Regions from separate parts of the Nesterenkonia rhizosphaerae genome, predicted to be linked through region 1. Evidence: predicted binding sites of a transcription regulator. Region 1 holds the regulator's gene; each other region holds the start of a gene.
What was found. Region 1 encodes HrcA, which represses chaperone genes, less so after heat shock. Its sites were predicted from a motif close to TTNGCACTCGNNNNNNNCGAGTGCNAA; they were not measured.

Region 1 (6,811 bases):
CGTAGAGAGCGTTCCTGGACTTCATGAAGAACGACGACGCCGATCTCTTGTGTCCCAGCGATCTGCTGGCAGTACTGCGCTGTGGTGCAAAGCTGCCGGACTTCTGGGATGGAGGTGCGCCGGGTCTGTTTGGCCGAGGCAGTTACCAGGTTCACCCATTCGGCGTGCTTCTTCTCCTCGCGTCCGGGTTTCCAGCGCGCCACGGAACGCTCGGCCTGCCAAGGGATGATCGCATCCACCCCCAGCTCGGTGGCCGATTCTGCGGCTTGCAGGTCGCGTTTGTCCTTGGCCAGTGCCTGCACCAGCACCAGGCGCGGCAGCTGAGCAGGCTGAATCTCCAGTTCGCTGAGCTGGATGGTCAGTTCACCACTGCCCACTGCCACGACGACGCCGATCGCCTGGGTCTGCTGGGTATCGGAGAGCAGTACCTGCTCACCAACACCGAGGCGCATCACCGTGGCAGCGTGGTGTCCCTCTGCTCCAGTGAGGGTGATGGAGGATCCCACCGCAGCACCCTCGAGCGCTCCGGGACTTAAGTGGAACAGCGGTGCGGTCATACTCTGCTCAGAGCTCCCGCCAGGCTTCGCGCAGCTTGGAGAAGACTCCGCGGTGCTCAGTGGAGGATTCCCCCGGCTTCTCGCCGCGCTCCTCTGCCAGCATGCGCAGCAGTTCGCGCTGCTTATCGCTGAGCTTTGTGGGGGTCTCCACCTTCAAGTGGACTTTAAGGTCACCGCGGCCCATTCCGCGCAGGTGGGCCACGCCCTTGCCGCGCAGGGTGATGACCTCACCGGATTGCGTGCCTGGACGGACCTCGATCTCCTCGGTGCCGTCGAAGGTCTCCAGGGTTACCGTGGTGCCCAGGGCGGCTGAGGTCATCGGAATGGTGACTGTTGCGTGGAGGTCATTGCCGCGCCGGGTGAACACCGGGTGCTGGCGGATATCCACTTCGATGAACAGGTCACCGGCGGGGCCACCTGCCAGACCGGCTTCGCCTTCACCGGCGAGGTGGATGCGGTTGCCCTTGTCCACACCGGCAGGGATCTTGACCTTCAGGGTCTTGCGCTCGCGGACCCGCCCCTGGCCGTCGCACTCCTGGCAGGGGTCTTCGATGATGTTGCCGAAGCCAGCGCAGCGGGAGCAGGTCTGGGTCTGGATGACGGTGCCCAGGATTGAGCGCATGGGGCGCTGGATCTGGCCTTGACCGTGGCAGTCAGGGCACGTGGTGGGTGTGGTGCCGGGGCGCATGCAGGAGCCGTTGCACACACTGCAGGTCACCGCTGTTTCGACCTCGATCTCCTTGGTGGTGCCGAAAACGGCATCCTGGAGGTCGATGCGGACGCGGATCAGGGAGTCTTGACCTCGCCGGGTGCGGGAGGCCGGTCCACCTGCGGAACCGCCTCCGAAGAAGGTCTCGAAAATATCGCTGAAACCACCGAAACCGCCGCCACCTGCACCGCCGAAGCCTGCAGGGCGGCCATTCTCGTCGCCGGTGGTGTCATAGTTGCGACGCTTCTCCGGGTCAGAGAGCACCTCATAGGCCCGGCCCAGCATCTTGAACTGCTCAGCAGCATCATCGGAGGGGTTCACGTCGGGGTGAAGCTTGCGGGCCTTCTTACGGTAGGCCTTCTTGATCTCGTCAGTGGAGGCACTGCGCTCAACGCCCAGCACCGAGTAGTAGTCAGAGCTCATGCGAACTTTTTGGTCACCCTTCGGAGAGTATTCGGGACAGGTATCGGGCCATGGCGCGCACGGCGGACATCGTGGTGCCGTAGTCCATTCGGGTGGGTCCCACAACGCCGAGTTTGGCGCCGTCGGCCTCCCCGTAGGCGGCAGCCACTACGGCGGTTTCGGCCAGGGAGTCATGACTGGTTTCGCGGCCGATCCGCACCGAGAGTCCGTGATGTTCCTGCTGCATCTCATGCAGCAGTCTCAACAGCACCACTTGCTCCTCGAGCGCTTCGAGGATGGGAGCAATAGAGGGACCCAGGTCGCCGCCCGACTTGGCGAGGTTAGCAGTACCGGACATGATGATGCGATCTACGCGCCCTGCCTCCAGGGTGGCTTCCACGGCCTGAGCGATCACCGCCATAGCCGGCTGGGCGGCCGGCTCGATGGAGCCGATCAGCGAATCGATGGGCAGCGGAAGCGCTGAGACGGACCGGCTGTAGAGCTGCTCCGAGAGCCGCTGGCCGATCCTGGCCAACATTTCTTCCTCGACCTCGTCGGAGAGCGTGACCATACGCTGTTCCACTCTCCCCGAGGAGAGGATCACGATGGTCAGCGCCTTATGCGGGTGCATCTTCACTACATCGATATGCCGGATCTTGGCGGTGCTGTGCTGCGGATACTGGATCACCGCCACCTGATTGGTGAGCATCGCCAGCAGCCGCACCGTCTGCTCCAGCATGGCCTCGTGGTCATCTGCGGTCTCCAGCAGTGTGTCCATGGCGCGTCGCTCGGCGCGGGTCAGCGGGCGGACTTCGGTGATTTTGTCCACAAAGACGCGGTAGCCAGAATCAGTGGGGATGCGGCCGGCAGAGGTATGCGGGGCTGCGATGAGCCCTTCCTCTTCCAGGTGGGCCATGTCATTGCGGATGGTAGCTGGTGAGACTTCCAGATTGTGGCGCTCTACCAGGGCCTTTGAGCCCACCGGCTCCCTGGTGTGGACATAGTCCTCCACAATCGCGCGCAGCACCTGCAGCCGCCGGGTATCCGACATCCTCGCACCTCCCCTGGCTGATGGATCAAGCACCGGGACTCCCGGTGCTTAGCACTCACGATCTTCGACTGCTAATTCTACAAGGTGCTGATGGCACCAGAGGCGAGGATTGAGCTGTCCACGGTGTTTCTCAGCCCATAGCTGAGCCCACGGTTGCTAGGCTCCGGTGCTTGTGACGCCCAACTTCCCCACAGACTATTCCTCCTGGGGTGCCCAGGACCTCTCGGCACGACGACGCCAGCAGATTCGGCAGGTGCGCCAGGCCCCCGCAGAAGCAGGCACTGTAGTAGAAGAGCGAGCAAGCGGCTGGGTGGGGGCTGTGATCGGCGTCGAGGCCTCCGGCGGCATGAAAGTGGTGCGCCTGGAGGACCGCCGGGGCAAAGTGCGCGCCTTCCCGCTGGGCTTCGGTTTTCTGATCGACGGCGAACCCGTGGAGCTCGTGCCTCCGGTGCCGAAGAAGCCGGAACCAGGCCTGCGCCGCACCGCTTCTGGCTCCGTGGCAGTGGAGCGCCAGCGGGCCCGCACCGCACGGGCCTCGCGCATCTGGGTGGAGGGCACCCATGACGCAGAACTGGTGGAGAAAGTCTGGGGCGAAGATCTGCGCCACGAGGGCATAGTGGTGGAGCCGCTGCACGGTGCTGATGATCTGGTGGCTGCCATCGCAGAGTTCCAGCCCGGTCCGCAGCGGCGCATCGGGGTGCTGTTGGATCATCTGGTCCCCGGTTCCAAGGAGAGCCGGATCGCGCAGCAGGCGATGTCCCTTCCCGGGGCGCCGGGCAATGTTCTGGTCCTGGGTCATCCCTATGTGGATGTCTGGCAGGCGGTGAAGCCTCAGCGGGTTGGTCTGCAGCGTTGGCCGGATATCCCACGCGGCACGGACATCAAGGTCGGGACGCTGCGGGCACTGGGGCTTCCGCATGCCAACCAGCGCGATATCGCCCATGGTTGGAAGCAGATTCTGGGGCGGGTTCGCAGCTATGCGGATCTGGAGCCAACGCTGCTGGGGCGCGTGGAGGAACTGATCGATTTCGTCACCGTGGACTAGCCCTGACGGCCGGCCCCACCGGGGGCGTGTTCACTGACACACCGCGCCGGGCCAGGGTATTTCAAGCTACCTTGCGTAAAATCTAGAGGCGTAGGCGGAGCGTCTCCGCATAATCCACCCCCGGAACCAGCAGAAAGCGCAGGTGTCAGTTGGCTCAGTCGCACGGCAAGCAAGGGTCCGCAGGTCGCGACCCGCGCCCAACCTCATCTGCGCAGTTGAGGGGTTCGGATGCTGCTGCGCCCCCGCTGACACCGGCTGAGGACCGCCGCTGGGCTACTCTGGCGCATTTTGGCGGCGTTTCTGGGTGCGTGCCGGCACTAGTGATTTGGCTGGTGTTCCGGGATCGCGGGCCATTCACCGCGCAGGAATCGAAGGAAGCGCTGAACTACACGCTTCCGCTGACCATCATCATGCTGTTGTTCTACGGGCTGGCTTTTATTCCGGTGATCGACTGGATCGGCGGCTTAGGCGCCGTCTTCATCTGGGCTTTCATGGCGATCTCCGGGCTGATCGGCGGTATTGAGTGCAATAAGGGCCGCCCCTACCGCTACGCCATGAACTTCCGCTTCATCCGTTAGCCCAGCAGCCGCCGGGTCACCGCGTCGGCTAACAGCCTGCCTTTCAGCGTCAAGACGGCCCGGCCTTCGGGGGCCGACGACGACGGGCGCGCCGGCTCCTGTTCGATGAGCCCCTCGCGCACCAGGTTCTGCAGGTCAGCTGCGCTGATCGCCGCGGTCCCGGACGCAGTTCGTGCAGGCAGCCCGTTGTACTCAGCAATATCCAGCCCCTCTGCGATGCGTAGCCGAAGCATTAGGTGCTCGAGGACTTTGGCTTCAGCATCGAGAATCTCCCGCCCATGCCCGGGAGAGGTATCCGCATGCAGACGCTGAGCGTAGGCGGCCGGGTGTTTGACGTTCCACCAGCGCAGCCCGGCTACGTGCGAATGCGCCCCGGGGCCGGCGCCCCACCAGTCCGAGTCCAGCCAGTAATTGAGATTGTGCTGGGAACGGGTAGCCCGTGCGGTGGAGAAGTTGGACACTTCGTACCAGTGGTAGCCGGCCTGCTGGAGCAGTTCGTCGGTGAGAAGGTATTTGTCCGCCTGGTCATCGGGGTCAATATCGGGCAGTTCGCCGCGGCGGATCTTGGCGGCCATGGCAGTACCGTCTTCCACAATCAGCGAATACGCCGAGATGTGGTCTGGCTGCAGGGCAATCGCGGCTTCGAGGCTGCTGCGCCAATCCTGCAGGGACTCCCCCGGGGTGCCGTAGATCAGATCTACTGAGGTCTGCAGACCTGCCGCACGGGCGGCGTCGTGGGCAGCGGGCACATTCTGCGGATTATGTGTACGGTCCAGGGTGGCCAGCACACTGGGCACCGCAGACTGCATCCCTAGGCTGACCCGGGTGAATCCCGCCTGAGCCAGCACTTCAGCTGAGTGCTCAGTCACCGTATCCGGGTTGGCCTCGGTAGTGATCTCAGCACCTGGTACGAATCCGAAGAGCCGTTGCGCGGTCCCCAGGATTCGGGCCAGCTCTTCTGCTGGCAGCAGGGTGGGTGTGCCGCCTCCGAAGAACACCGTGGAAAGCTGTCTGGCGGGTGCACCGGAGGCCTCGAGCACACTGGCGGCGAACTCCAGTTCGGCAATCAGGGTGTCGGGATATGACTGTCGGGAGGCACCAGGGCCGAGGTCTGAAGCCGTATAGGTATTGAAGTCGCAGTAGCCGCAGCGTACCGAGCAGAACGGAATATGAACGTAGAGCCCTAGGGGCTTGTCCGCGCGGGTCGGCAGTTCCTGCAGCACCGAGGGCGGAAAGCCGCCGTCGGCAGGAACAGGGTCACCCAGGGGCAGGACAGAAGGCATGGATCTCGTTCTCTGCCGGTGAGTCGAATCTCACCGACGGACTCATTTCTTGGCTTTTTCCTTGCCGTTGCCCTCGTCAGAGCTCAGTGCGGCGATGAATGCTTCCTGCGGAACCTCTACAGTTCCGACCATCTTCATCCGCTTCTTACCTTCCTTCTGCTTCTCCAGCAGCTTGCGCTTGCGGCTGATGTCACCGCCGTAGCACTTGGAAAGCACATCCTTTCGGATGGCGCGAATGTTCTCACGCGCGATGATCCGCGAACCGATGGCAGCCTGGATGGGCACTTCGAACTGCTGGCGCGGGATGAGCTCTTTAAGCTTCGAGGCCATCCGCACACCGTAGGCATAGGCGTGGTCACGGTGGGTGATGGCACTGAAGGCATCAACCTTGTCACCCTGCAGCAGGATGTCCACCTTCACCAGATCGGCTGCCTGATCACCTGCAGCCTGCCAGTTCAGCGAGGCATATCCCTTAGTTCGGGATTTCAGCTGGTCAAAGAAGTCAAAGACGATTTCGGCCAGCGGCATCTTATAGCGGATCTCCACCCGGTCCTCGGAGAGGTAGTCCATGCCTTCCATGGTGCCGCGCCGGGACTGACACAGTTCCATCACTGCACCGATGTAGTCGGCGGGGACGATGATGGTGGCATCCACAACTGGTTCACGGATCTCGTTGATCTTGCCCTCGGGGAACTCGGAGGGGTTGGTCACGGTATGCAGGCCGCCGTCCTCAGCGGTGACTTGGTAGATCACATTAGGTGCGGTGGAGATCAGGTCGAGGTTGTACTCGGATTCCAGCCGTTCGCGGGTGATCTCCAGGTGCAGAAGCCCCAGGAAGCCCACCCGGAAGCCAAAGCCCAGGGCCGTGGAGGTTTCGGGTTCGAAGTTCAGGGCGGCGTCGTTGAGCTGGAGCTTCTCCAGCGCTTCGCGCAGCACCGGGAAATCGCTGCCATCAATGGGGAACAGCCCGGAGAAGACCATGGGCTTGGGTTCTTCATAGCCACCGATGAGATCAGCAGCGGGTTTGGCCGCGGTGGTGACGGTATCGCCCACTTTGGACTGCCGGACATCCTTCACACCGGTGATCAGGTAGCCCACCTCACCCACACTGAGCCCCTTGGTGGCCTCCGGCTCCGGTGAGGACACCCCGATTTCCAGCAGCTCATGAGTGGCGCCGGTGGACATC
Region 2 (6,811 bases), 600 kb from region 1:
GGGGAAACCGTGGAGCATCAGGGCCGGGTCTTCACCGCCCTGTGGTGGACCCAATACCAGGAGCCCGGGTCCTCCGTGTGGAGCGCATGGGCCGAAGTGGGAGAGTCCACCCAGTGCGCCGGCGAGGTGCTGCCTGCATGGGCACCCAGTACCGAGTTCCGTGGCGGAGAGACGGTGGTGCACCGCGACACCATCTACACCGCCAAGTGGTACAGCCGCAACCAGCAGCCCGGGGAACAGTGGGGCCCCTGGGAGCCGCAGGGCAGTTGCTAAGCGTGTGACTGATCCGGCTGGCTAGCCGGGACTATCCTCGGGGCCCAGGGAAACGGCGAAAGCTGTCCCTGGGCCCCGGGCGTATCACGCATAGACTTGACCCACCATGACCATCACTGAACAGGAAAGTCCCCACCAGCACACGGACCTTCCCCAGACCGGCCAGCCGCTGGAAGAGACACCCCGGGACTTCCCGGAGCTGGACTTCTCCTCAGCAACCAACTACGTCATCCAGGGCGATAACTCCCAGCTATTGCCGCAGCTGCCGGATGAGCAGTTCCAGCTGATCTATATTGACCCGCCGTTCAATACCGGCGGTACCCAGCTGCGCCGAACCCTGAAAGTCAGCCCCGCCCCTGAGGACGGCAGGCGCACTGGTTTCGGCGGCAGGCGCTACCACACCGAAGAGACCCGCCGGATGGTCTTCCTCGACGTCTACGACGATTACCTCAGCTTCATCGCTCCACGGCTGGAAGAGGCGCATCGCCTGCTCCACCCCACCGGCACCTTGTACTTCCACATCGACTACCGGGAAGCCCACTACTGCAAGATCCTGCTCGATGAAATCTTCGGGCGTGAGAATTTCCTCAATGAGATCATCTGGGCCTATGACTACGGCGGACGCTCCAAGAGTCGTTGGCCGGCCAAACATGACACCATCCTGGTCTATACCAAAAGCCAGAAAGGCTACTACTTCAACCAGGACTCGATCGAGCGAATCCCCTACATGGCTCCGGAACTGGTCAGTCCGGCAAAAGCTGCCCGCGGCAAGCTGCCCACAGATGTCTGGTGGCACACAATTGTGCCTACCAACGGCAAAGAGAAAACCGGCTACCCCACCCAGAAGCCCCAAGGCATCCTGAGGAGAATCCTCCAGCCCTCCTCACGTCCAGGAGACTGGGTCCTTGACTTCTTCGCAGGCAGCGGCACCGCAGGCGCCGTCGCCCAGCAGCTAGGCCGGCGTTTCGTCATGATCGATTCCAACCCCGAAGCCATGGAGATCATGCGCGCCCGGCTGGGCGAAGAGAATATCCAGTACCTCTGAAGACCAGTCCAGCGGAAGACCAGCCCCTCTGAAGATCAGCCTAGAAGCTGCCAGCGGCCGGGGTGACCGTGACATCGACCCGCTGGAAAGACTTCAGGTCCACATACCCGCATGAGGCCATAGCGTGACGCAGCCCGCCCATCAGGTTCGAGGAACCATCGGTGTGATGCCCGGGGCCCACCAGGACTTCCTCCAGCGGCGCCACTGTGCCCACCTGGGTGCGGTGGCCGCGCGGGAAGTCCGGATGCACCGCCTCCAGTCCCCAGTGCCAGCCGCGGCCGGGGGCCTCTTCAGCACGGGCCAGTGTGGCACCGAGCATCACCGCATCAGCACCCATAGCTAGGGCCTTCACGATGTCCCCGGAGCTGCCCAGTCCGCCGTCGGCGATGACATGCACATAACGACCACCGGACTCATCCAGGTAGTCACGGCGTGCAGCTGCAATATCTGAGATGGCAGTGGCCATCGGGATGCGGATCCCCAGGGCCCGCCGGGTTGTGGTGGCAGAACCGCCGCCGAAGCCCACCAGAACACCGGCGGCACCAGTGCGCATCAGATGCAGAGCCGGAGTGTAGCCGGCAGCTCCACCCACGATCACCGGCACATCGAGTTCGTAGATGAACTCTTTGAGGTTCAGCGGCTCACCCTGCTGGGCCACATGCTCGGCAGAGACAGTGGTGCCGCGGATGACGAACATGTCCACCCCGGCATCGACCACGGTCTGGTAGAACTCCTGGGTGCGCTGGGGCGTCAGCGAGCCGGAGACCACCACACCTGCCTCGCGGATCTCAGCCAGGCGGGCCTTGATCAGCTCAGCCTTAATGGGCTCAGAATAGATCTCCTGAAGACGCCGGGTGTTATCCGGGGAGACTTCCTTCGCCTGCAGGTGAGCGATTTCCTCAAGCACCGGCTCCGGGTTCTCATACCGGGTCCACAGTCCCTCAAGGTTGAGCACACCCAGCCCGCCCAGTCGGCCCAGCGCAATCGCAGTGGCCGGGGACATCACGGAGTCCATGGGCGCACCGATCACCGGCATGGAAAAGGTGTAGGCGTCGATCTGCCAGTCCAGGCTGACATCACGCGGGCTGCGGGTACGTCGGGAGGGGACCAGCGCGACGTCGTCCAGTGCCCAGGCACGGCGTCCGGACTTGGCCATGCCGATGGAGATCTCGTTCACGATTTCGGGCTCACTTCCGGCCGTAGTTGGGGGCTTCTACGGTCATCATGATGTCATGCGGGTGGGACTCTTTGAGCCCGGCTGAGGTGATCCGCACGAACTTGCCCTTGGCCTTGAGCTCCTCAATGGTGTGGGCACCGACGTAGAACATGGTCTGGCGCAGGCCGCCGGTGAGCTGATGCACCACCGCCGAGAGCGGTCCGCGGTAGGGCACCTGGCCCTCGATGCCTTCGGGGATGAGCTTCTCATCATCAGGGACATCGGCCTGGAAGTAGCGGTCCTTGGAGTAACTGGTGTTCTTGCCCCGGGTCTGCATCGCCCCGAGCGAGCCCATCCCCCGGTAGGCCTTGAACTGCTTGCCCTGATAGAAGACCAAGTCCCCCGGAGACTCAGCGGCACCGGCGAGCACCGACCCAAGCATCACGGAGTCGGCACCGGCGACCAGCGCCTTGCCGATATCTCCGGAGTACTGCAGACCACCGTCGGCGATCAGCGGCACTCCAGCCGGGATGGCGGCCTTGGCCGATTCGTAGATGGCGGTGATCTGCGGAACGCCCACGCCTGCCACCACGCGGGTGGTGCAGATCGAGCCGGGGCCAACGCCTACCTTGATGGCATCGGCACCGGCGTCGATGATCGCCTGAGCCCCGGCGCGAGTAGCTGCCTGGCCGCCAATGACATCAACACCCTTTGCGCCTGGCTCGGCCTTGAGCTTGGCGATCATGTCCAGCACACCGCGGGTATGACCATTGGCAGTGTCCACCACCAGGACGTCCACCCCGGCCTCGATCAGTGTCATGGCGCGTTCGAAACCCTCGCCGAAGAAACCGACAGCAGCACCGACCCGAAGCCGACCCTCGTCGTCTTTGGTGGCCTGCGGATACTTATCGGCCTTATCGAAGTCCTTGATGGTGATCAGGCCGGTGAGGATGTCATGGTCATCAACCAGCGGCAGCTTCTCCACACGGTGCTTGGAGAACAGCGCCAGCACCTCGGCATTGGAGATGCCCTCCTGCGCGGTGATCAGCGGCTGGGGGGTCATCTTCTCGTAGACCTTGGTGGTCAGGTATTCCTCAGGCGGCACAAAACGAATATCGCGGTTAGTAATGATGCCCAGCAGCTTGCGGTTCTCGTCCACCACCGGCAGTCCGGAGATCTTGTAGTGCGCGCAGATCGCGTCAAGATCGGCAATAGTGGCATCCGGGGTGATGGTGACCGGGTCAGTGATCATGCCGGATTCACTGCGCTTGACCTGATCCACCTGCTTAGCCTGCTCCTCAATGGAGAGGTTGCGGTGGATGATCCCGATACCGCCCAGGCGGGCCAGGCTGATAGCCATAGGCGCTTCGGTGACAGTGTCCATGGCGGCGGAGACCACCGGAGCGCTGAGCGTGATGTTCCTCGTCAGGCGTGTAGTGGTATCGGCATCCGATGGAATGACATCGGTCTCGCCCGGAAGAAGCAGAACATCGTCATAGGTCAGTCCGACAAAGGCGAAGGGATCGTGCCCCTCAGCATGGGTGTGGCTCACGTGCGGTGCCTCTCAGTGGTATCGCGGCTGATGCGGTGGACAGCGACAACAAGTCTACTTGCCGCACAATTCCGCAGTGACCACGTGAGCTGCACCATGACACGTGAATATTAAGTGAACTTTTTCTCAGACACGCATGACACCCCCTGGCTCTAGACAGCGCTGGGCGCGCCCGAGGTTTCAGCTCTTAGCACTCTTCTTGATCGAGTGCTAAGAGGGTCTTATAGTTTGTCTTAGCACTCGGAGTGTCCGTGTGCTAACGATTTCGCGGGCCGTCACCCGCGCAAATCCATAAGCCTGAAGGGGCACCATCCGGCACCCGCGACGACGGTTGGTCACTCCCGCAAGGCGAGCAACCTGTACCGATTCACCCTTAAGCAAAGGAGAGTACTGACGTGTCAGTCTCCATCAAGCCCCTCGAGGATCGTATTGTTGTCCGCCCCCTGGAGGCCGAGCAGACCACCGCTTCCGGCCTGGTCATCCCGGACACCGCCAAGGAGAAGCCGCAGGAGGGCAAGGTTGTCGCCGTCGGCCCGGGTCGCGTAAGCGATAAGGGCGAGCGTCTGCCCGTGGACGTTGCCGAGGGCGACGTCGTCATTTACTCCAAGTTCGGCGGCACCGAGGTCAAGGTAGGCGGCGAAGAGTACCTGGTGCTCAACGCTCGCGACGTCCTCGCCAAGGTCGAGAAGTAAACACTCACCCGCTCGACTTACACAAGGAGTAGGAACCTATGGCAAAAGAGCTTCTCTACGACGATGCCGCTCGCCGCGCGCTGGAAGCCGGCATCGACAAGCTCGCCGACACCGTCAAGGTCACCCTGGGTCCCAAGGGCCGCAATGTGGTCCTGGACAAGTCCTGGGGTGCCCCGACCATCACCAACGACGGCGTGACCATCGCCCGCGAAGTTGAGCTGGAGGACTCCTACGAGAACCTCGGCGCTCAGCTGGCCAAGGAAGTCGCCACCAAGACCAACGACGTCGCTGGCGACGGCACCACCACCGCAACTGTGCTGGCACAGGCACTGGTGAAGGAAGGCCTGCGCAATGTGGCCGCCGGTGCAGCTCCCGGCGAGATCAAGCGCGGCATTGAAACCGCTGTGGCCGCGGTGACCCGCCGACTGCGCGAGAACGCCCGCGAGGTCTCCGGTCAGCAGGAAGTCTCCTACGTCGGTGCGATCTCCGCACAGAACGACGAGGTCGGCGAACTGCTGGCCCGCGCGTTCGACGCCGTGGGCGCTGACGGTGTGATCACCATCGAGGAGGGGTCAACGACCACCACCGAGCTGGAGATCACCGAGGGCATGCAGTTCGACAAGGGCTTCCTGTCCCCGCACTTCGTGACCGACGCTGAGCGTCAGGAAGCTGTGCTGGAGGATCCGCTGATCCTGATCCACCAGGGCAAGATCTCCAACATGGCAGAGTTCCTGCCGGTGCTGGAGAAGGTGCTGCAGGCCAAGAAGCCGCTGTTCATCATCGCCGAGGACGTTGAGGGCGAGGCCCTGTCCACGCTGGTGGTCAACAAACTGCGCGGCACACTGCAGGCCGTTGCCGTGAAGGCACCGGGCTTCGGCGATCGCCGCAAGGCAATGTTGGAAGACATTGCTGTGCTCACCGGCGCTCAGGTCATCACCCAGGATCTCGGCCTGAAGCTGGACCAGGTTGGCCTGGATGAGCTGGGCACCGCACGCCGGGTGACTGTCACCAAGGACGCCACCACAATTGTGGAGGGTGCAGGCTCCAAGGAGGACGTGGAGGGCCGTGTGGCTCTCATCAAGTCCCAGGTGGAGGCTACCGATTCCGAGTGGGACCGCGAGAAGCTCCAGGAGCGTCTTGCCAAGCTCGCCGGTGGCGTGGGTGTCATCAAGGTCGGCGCGGCCACTGAGGTGGAGCTGAAGGAGCGCAAGCACCGCATTGAGGATGCTGTCTCCTCCACCCGCGCTGCGCTGGAAGAGGGCATCGTCGCCGGTGGTGGCACCGCCCTGATCAACGCACTGTCCGTTCTGGATGAGGACGAGGAGGTCAAGGCCCTTGCAGGGGATGCTGCCGCTGCTGTGGGCATCGTCCGCCGTGCACTTGTCCAGCCACTTCGCTGGATCGCCCAGAATGCCGGCGCTGACGGTTATGTGGTCGCTTCCAAGGTCGCTGAGCTGGAGCCCAACCACGGCTTCAACGCCAAGACCGGCGAATACGGCGATCTGATCGCCGCCGGCGTGATCGACCCGGTGAAGGTGACCCGCTCTGCGCTGCAGAACGCCGCCTCCATCGCCGCCCTGGTTCTGACCACCGAGACCCTGGTGGTGGAGAAGAAGGACAACGAGGACGAACACGATCACTGATCGCTGACTCCCCTTTCCCTGCTGAGGCCCTGCTCCTTATGGAGCGGGGCCTCAGTGCGTCAGGAGCCCCGCTCTGGACTGGCGGGGCGAATACCAAGTCAAAGGTCATAATGGGCAGGTGACGACGATGGCGACCACCAGTTCGGAACAGCAGCTCAGCCGAGGCTTCCTCAGCTGGGAGCTCGGCATTGTGCTGGCACTTTCTTTAGGCCGCAGTGCGATCTACGCGGTGCTGCAGTTGGCGGAGCGGCTGAGAGTGGCGCCGCTGAGCCAACAGAGCGCCACTGTTCAGCGGTCACGTTCGCGAGCCGAGTTTTTCGATGCTGCGTTTCAGGTGTTGGATTCGCTCTTCGCGCTCGTCCCGGTAGCGCTGGTGGTCTATCTCGTCTTCCTCCATGGGGGAAATCCCTTCCGACGCTGGGGTCTGGACTTCCGGCGGCCCGGGCGCGA
Region 3 (6,811 bases), 1.3 Mb from region 1:
ACCTGCGGGGCCATTGTCAGCGTTGAAGCGGTGATTACATCATGCCGCCCATGCCGCCCATTCCATCCATGTCAGCACCAGCGCCGGCCGGGGTCTTCTCCGGCTTATCGGCAACTACTGCCTCAGTGGTCAGGAAGAGGGAGGCGATGGATGCAGCATTCTGGAGTGCAGAACGGGTCACCTTCACCGGGTCGTTGACGCCGGCCTCCAGCAGGTCCTCGTACTCGCCGGTGGCAGCGTTGAGGCCGGTGCCGTCGGGCAGTCCCTTGACCTTCTCAGCGACCACGCCAGCCTCCAGGCCAGCGTTGATGGCGATCTGCTTCAGCGGAGCCTCGATGGCGACCTTGACGATATTGGCGCCGGTGGCCTCATCGCCTTCCAGGGAGAGGTTTTCGAAGGCACGCTTGCCAGCCTGAATCAGGGCCACGCCACCGCCGGCGACGATACCCTCATCCACGGCAGCCTTGGCGTTGCGCACAGCGTCCTCGATGCGGTGCTTGCGCTCCTTCAGCTCCACCTCGGTCGCGGCCCCGGCCTTGATGACTGCCACGCCGCCGGCCAGCTTGGCCAGGCGCTCCTGCAGCTTCTCACGGTCGTAGTCGGAGTCGGTGTGCTCGATCTCAGCCTTGATCTGGTTCACGCGACCGGCGATCTCGTCGGCGTCGCCGGCGCCCTCCACGATGGTGGTCTCATCCTTGGTGACAACCACCTTGCGGGCGGTGCCCAGCAGATCGAGGGTGGCGTTCTCCAGCTTCAGGCCGACCTCTTCGGCGATGACCTGACCACCGGTGAGGATAGCGATATCAGCCAGCATGGCCTTGCGGCGGTCGCCGAAGCCCGGTGCCTTCACGGCCACGGACTTGAAGGTGCCCTTGAGCTTGTTGACCACCAGTGCGGCCAGGGCCTCACCCTCAACGTCTTCGGCGATGACCAGCAGGGGCTTACCGGACTGCATGACCTGCTCCAGAACGCCGATGACGTCCTTGACGGAGGAGATCTTGGAGTTAGCGATCAGGATGTAGGGGTCTTCCAGGACTGCTTCCTGACGCTCTGCGTCAGTGACGAAGTAGCCGGAGAGGTAACCCTTATCGAAGCGCATGCCCTCGGTGAGCTCCAGCTCCAGGCCGAAGGTGTTGGACTCCTCGACGGTGATGACGCCTTCCTTGCCCACCTTGTCGAGGGCCTGGGCGATCAGTTCACCGATCTGGGTGTCTGCAGCGGAGATGGAGGCAGTGGCAGCGATCTGCTCGGTGGTCTCGATTTCCTTAGCGGACTTGAACAGCTCGGCGGTGACGGCCTCCACGGCCTTGTCGATGCCGCGCTTCAGGCTCACCGGGTCGGCACCGGCGGCCACGTTGCGCAGGCCTTCCTTGACCAGTGCCTGGGCGAGGACGGTGGCGGTGGTGGTGCCGTCGCCAGCGACGTCGTCGGTCTTCTTGGCGACCTCTTTGACCAGCTCAGCGCCGATCTTCTCGTAGGGGTCCTCCAGCTCAATTTCCTTGGCGATGGAGACACCATCGTTGGTGATGGTGGGGGCGCCCCAAGACTTCTCGAGAACGACATTGCGGCCGCGGGGGCCCAAGGTGACCTTGACGGCGTCGGCGAGGGTGTTCAGACCCCGCTCAAGGCCGCGACGGGCCTCTTCGTCGAATGCAATAGTCTTTGCCATAGTGGCACGTGTCCTTCCTGGACTCGGCTTTGTCTAAAAACCAGTGGGTGACAATTCAGACGTTTTCGCGTCAGCTGGGTCGAACCTTGTCAGATGCCCGCGACGGACGGCCTAGCCCCGGCGTCACCCAGGGCTTCTACGGCCTCACCTGTCAGGTTCTACTTAGCAGTCTCGACACGAGAGTGCTAAGTCAATTTTTAGCACTCTCACCCGCCGAGTGCAAGGCACTTTGAGTCTTGCGCCCAGGGCGAAGGAGAAGGCTCGGACCGGGCGCTTAGCTCGCTGAAGAACCGGCTGGCTCGCTACTGCGCGCTCTCCACGCCGACAGCCACGGCAATCACCCCGGCATCGGTCCAACCGTCACTGGCGCAGGTAGCTGCACCCAGCTCCTCGGCGATCCTTGCGGCCACGGCCTCCTGCGCCGGTGGATGCACTACGACAGGCGCAGTCTCCCCACAGGTGTTCCAGCCAGCGCTCCAGTTGTCCTGGCCGGTGACGTTGAAGCCAGCACCTTCCAGCTGGGTGCGCACGCTGCCAGCCACACCGGGTGTGCCGTCGTAGTTGTACACATAGATGGGGAAGTCCAGATCGGTCTCGGCACCCTCTTCAGGCTGCTCATCCTCAGGAGATTCGCCCTCTTCACCTTCGGGGGCGGGCTCAGCCTCATCCTCATCAGCCGGCTGCTCGTCCTGAGTCTGCTCTTCCTCGGCCACCGGCTCGTCCTCTCCGCGCAGCCACGAGCCGCCGAAATAGGCCACAAGTCCCACGATCAGCGCAAAAGCGGCAAGCAGACCGATCCATTTCAGGCCGCCGCCGGAAGCTCCCGATGCCACGGCGGAACCCGGAGCACGGTGCTTGCCGACTTCGTCCGACTGGTACGGGGGGACGTCGTCGAACTCATCGTGGGAGTACTGGCTCATGGGCCACATTCTACGGGCGAGGCAGTTGTCTCAAGTGCATTGGGCATTTCCAGTGCCCTTCGGCGTGTGCTTTACAGTGGGGGCGTGACGGAGAAAGCTGAATTCATCGCCCCTCTGGAATCGGGCTGGGAGCAGGCCCTGGCCGGGTGCGAAAGCCACTTCGCCGCCCTGCGCCAGCAGCTGGATGCACGCCGCAGCAGCGGGGAGCAGATCCTTCCGGAACCCGCCCATGTGCTGCGTGCATTCCGTCAGCCCTTTGATGAGGTCCGGGTCTTGATTCTGGGTCAGGACCCCTATCCGACGCCGGGGCACCCGATCGGCATGTCCTTTGCGGTGGCTGCAGATGTCCGGCCGCTGCCGCGCAGTCTGCAGAACATTTTCAAAGAGCGCGAAACGGATCTCGGCATCCCGCCCAGCCCCCACGGAGACCTCACGGCCTGGACTCAGCAAGGAGTCCTGATGCTCAACCGCGTGCTGACGGTAGCCGCTGGAGAGCCAGGCTCCCACCGCGGCCTGGGCTGGGAAGCAATCACCGAAGCTGCCGTGAAGGCACTGGTCGCACGCGGCACCCCGCTGGTCTCGATCCTCTGGGGCGCCCAGGCCAGGCAGCTTGAACCGCTGCTGAGCAGCGGGGAACACACTGAGGTGATTGTCTCCGCCCACCCCTCGCCGCTGTCGGCACGGCGCGGGTTCTTCGGCTCCCGACCCTTCTCCCGGGCCAATCAGGCCCTGCAGCAGCTGGGCGCCGAGCCGGTGGACTGGCAGTTACCGACGCCGGCCGCGTAGCCGTTCGTTGGATTGCAGACCTGAGGTGAAGGGCCGCATCGTGACGTCGCCGAGCACGATGCCGGCGGCGATCGCCATGATGATGATCAGCGCATTGAACAGCTGGAAGAGACCGGCCATCATGAACGTCGTCGAATTCTCGATGGCGATCTGGTACATACCGCGGAAGATCATCAAACCCGGCAGCATGAACATCATGGCCGGAACGGCAACCACCAGCTGCGGTGCCCCTAAACGCAAGGCCACTATCCGTCCCAGCGCACCCACGACGACGGCACCGATCACCGGAGTCACTCGCTCCCCGAGCCCGATGATTTCACCGATGTAGAAAGCCGTGAAACCCAGAGCGGAGACAACGCCGGTGGGCAGCAGCATCCGCCAGCTGGCCTGCTCCACCACAGCAGCAGCGATGGCCGCCAGGAATACCAGCGCCACCAGCACCGTGGGATGGTAGATCCGGCTCAACCCCTCGGCCACCTCAATGGGCGGTGCCCCCAGCAGGTCAGCAATGACCACAGCGGTCATGATGCCGCTGGTCATCCCGGCGAAGGCGATCATGGTGGACACTAATCGCCCGGCTGAGGTGATAGGGAATCCGTTGATCGCATCCTGGATCGCCGAGACGATCCGAATACTGGGCAGCAGGATCATCAGCCCACCGGCCACCACCATCGACGGCGTGACTTCGGCGTCGAGCATAAAGGCGGTCATGGCGATGCCGGTGACCACAAAACCGCCTGCAGCCAGGGTGAAGAACTCCGGAACCCGCCAGGTAGTCAGCTGCCGCGTGATCCACAGGACCACGATGGTGGCCGCGAACCCCACAGCAGAGTCCAAGAGGGGCGCCCCCAAGAAGGAAGCGAAGGCACTGGCAAAGATCGCACCAGCGAGGGTGACCAGCCAGCGCGGATAGGGCTTGGGCTCGCGAGTGATCTCCTCAAGCTGCTGTTCGGCTTCACTGCGCGTGGTTCGGCCGGCGATGATGTCCGTGACCAGCTCATGCACGGATGCAAGGGCCTGAAAGTTATTGGACCAGGAGCGGACCACCCGCACCCGGGTATAAGGAATCTTGCCCTCAGGTGCCCAGTTCAGCACGATCGACTGGTTGGTGATATCCACATCGGTGTTCTTCATACCGAACGCGGCGGTCACAGCAATGATCGAAGACTCCACCTCAAGGGCGCCGGCACCGTACCGGAACAGCGCCTCGCCCAGGTCCAGCACATAGGCGATAGTGGCCAGTTCATCGGCCTCCACATGCTGCTCTGCCTGGTAGGGATTCTCGTACGGGGTGCCGGCCAGCCGGTCGATGATCGACTGTTGGCCGGTCTCCGGACGATCGGTCTGCATGATGCGCCGAAAAACATGCTGCGGATTAACCCGCCGATCGAACACCGCGCGGTCAAGGATCTGCCCGGACTTGAACTGACTGCCGAAGTTGGGCTTGAGCCAAGACGGGCGCAGAACCGAACGACGACGCAGCGGGATTGCCTCAGTCACCGGACCCAATCCCGGTAGGGCGGCGGTGCCGGTCTGGTTCAGCGGGTCATGCGGACCGCCATGGGACGGCATCGCTCCGGTCAGTGGTTCGGCGGAATCAGCGAGGCTGAAGTCCTCGGTGTACTCGTGCCTGGCCGCCTCCGCCTCTGCAGCTTCGGCCTCCTCCGCAGCGCGCGCTGCAGCTTCGGCGTCGTACTCCTGCCACTCAAGGGCGGCTTCCTCTGCGGCGGACTGCCAGGAGGAGGCAATGGAGCCGGTGAGACTCTTGACGAAGCCCTCGTCCTCATCATCTTCGGTGGATGACGGGCGCACCAGCGGAATCAGGCTGGTATCCGTAGAAGGCTCCGAGATGACCGGATCGATCGGAGTGGTCTCATAGGTGCCCGAGTCGGGGTGGGCAGCAGTGTTCGTGGCAGCCTCGTTGGAATGGGCCTGCTGCTGGCCACTTTCACGGTGGCCGGCTGGGTTCTGCTGTGCCATAACCCCTCCTCTCAAGCAAAGTCCATCACAAATAGGCCCACCATGTGGCAGGCCTAGTGCGAAATCTTAAGGAAAAATGCCTGTGAGTCAGGCGAAGAGAGATGAGAAACTCATCAGTGGATCTGATTGGACTCGAACCAACGACCTCTCGCGTGTGAAGCGAACGCTCTAACCAACTGAGCTACAGATCCATCTAGCACCATCTGCGCAGCGCGCGGATCAGTGCCGTAAAAGATTAGCACCCCCACCGCGCTATCCCCAACTCAGTGCTAGTTCCGCGGGCGGGGGGGGGACCCCGCCACGCACTCGGCCGCGTGCAGTGGCCGCGGCCTTCACACCTAAAGAGCTCCGCGGGGGGCGGGATCGCCGCACGAGGAGTTGAGTGGTCAGTTTGTCCGCTAAGGGGGCGCTAAAACCCGCTCGATAACGGACGAAATGACCACTCACTTCTGGCCACCGTTGCGTAAAGGTCAGTTATCGGCGCCGTCTAGGCGGCGAGTCACCTGCATTCTTCAGCCGAACTTGACCCGATTTCCGCAGGCAACTCACCGCCCAGCACACCGCGCGCCGGGCAGAACAGCTTCCCGAGGAGAGACCGGCACCTACGCGCCTAACTGATGGCCTCAGCGATCGGGGTGGTTCCGTCGAAGAAGTTCACCGTCTCGCGGTGACCCGCGCCGGTGTTAAGCACATGCGCGATCACCTCTGCCACATTCTCCCGCGACGTCTCAGTCGCCTCATTGCCACCCTGAGAGGTGGTTGCCGCCGCTGCCTCAGCATCGGTGACCAGGATTTTGCCGCTGGCTGGCTCCAGGGTGAGCTTCCCCGGACCCAGGATCGTGTAATCCAGGCTGGTGCCGCGCAGGTGCTGATCCGCGCGGTGCTTAGCCTCTGCATAGGGGTAGAACGAGCTGGACTGATCCAGAGTGTGGACATCCACCTGGCTGCGCACATAGGACACCATGACGTACCGCTTCACGCCTGCCGACTCGGCCGCGTCCATGGTGCGCACTGCTGCCTCATAGTCAACAGCTTTGGTCCTGGCGGGGTTGCCACCGCCAGCACCTGCCGAGAACACAACCGCCTCAGCGCCAGCAAAGATCTGAGCGATCTCCTCGGTGCTTGCCTTTTCCACATCAAGGAGCTCTGCCGTTGCCCCCGTCTGCTCCACCTCGGATATGTGTCCGGGGTTCCGCACGACCGAGGTGACCTGCCAGCCGGCAGCCACCAGCTTCGGCGCCGCCAGCAACGCGATTTTTCCGTGACCGCCGATGATGACGACCCGCTTCTGAGTTGTGTCTTCAGCCATGATTTCGCTCCGTTCGGTTCGCTTCACGTCCTACAGCCCTCAACAGCTCAGTCGAGGCTATATTCCCCGCCTGATCGGGCACCCAGACATTTCACAACATGAGTGTTGCGTAATCCCGACGGCGTGCCGTAAGGTGTTGCTCACTTG

Region 2: a site for HrcA is predicted at 4,214-4,240, ahead of groES (co-chaperone GroES). Genes of this name have one in related genera too.
Region 3: a site for HrcA is predicted at 1,832-1,858, ahead of groL (chaperonin GroEL). Genes of this name have one in related genera too.

The regions. Positions count from the first base shown of each region.
Region 1 is NZ_BAABLW010000007.1:1,299,728-1,306,538, reverse strand. It holds gene ABEA23_RS11860 (16S rRNA (uracil(1498)-N(3))-methyltransferase) at 1-557, opposite strand, end outside; gene dnaJ (molecular chaperone DnaJ) at 565-1,689, opposite strand; gene hrcA (heat-inducible transcriptional repressor HrcA) at 1,703-2,719, opposite strand; gene ABEA23_RS11845 (DUF3097 domain-containing protein) at 2,892-3,764, shown strand; gene ABEA23_RS11840 (DUF4870 domain-containing protein) at 3,914-4,342, shown strand; gene hemW (radical SAM family heme chaperone HemW) at 4,339-5,625, opposite strand; gene lepA (translation elongation factor 4) at 5,668-6,811, opposite strand, start outside.
Region 2 is NZ_BAABLW010000007.1:697,971-704,781, reverse strand. It holds gene ABEA23_RS08920 (ExeM/NucH family extracellular endonuclease) at 1-273, shown strand, start outside; gene ABEA23_RS08915 (DNA-methyltransferase) at 380-1,318, shown strand; gene ABEA23_RS08910 (GuaB3 family IMP dehydrogenase-related protein) at 1,359-2,498, opposite strand; gene guaB (IMP dehydrogenase) at 2,506-4,026, opposite strand; gene groES (co-chaperone GroES) at 4,422-4,718, shown strand; gene groL (chaperonin GroEL) at 4,757-6,361, shown strand; gene ABEA23_RS08890 (CPBP family intramembrane glutamic endopeptidase) at 6,489-6,811, shown strand, end outside.
Region 3 is NZ_BAABLW010000007.1:9,785-16,595, reverse strand. It holds gene groL (chaperonin GroEL) at 35-1,669, opposite strand; gene ABEA23_RS05745 (LytR C-terminal domain-containing protein) at 1,972-2,589, opposite strand; gene ABEA23_RS05740 (uracil-DNA glycosylase) at 2,674-3,375, shown strand; gene ABEA23_RS05735 (threonine/serine exporter family protein) at 3,355-5,355, opposite strand; tRNA gene ABEA23_RS05730 (tRNA-Val) at 5,473-5,546, opposite strand; gene ABEA23_RS05725 (SDR family oxidoreductase) at 5,966-6,664, opposite strand.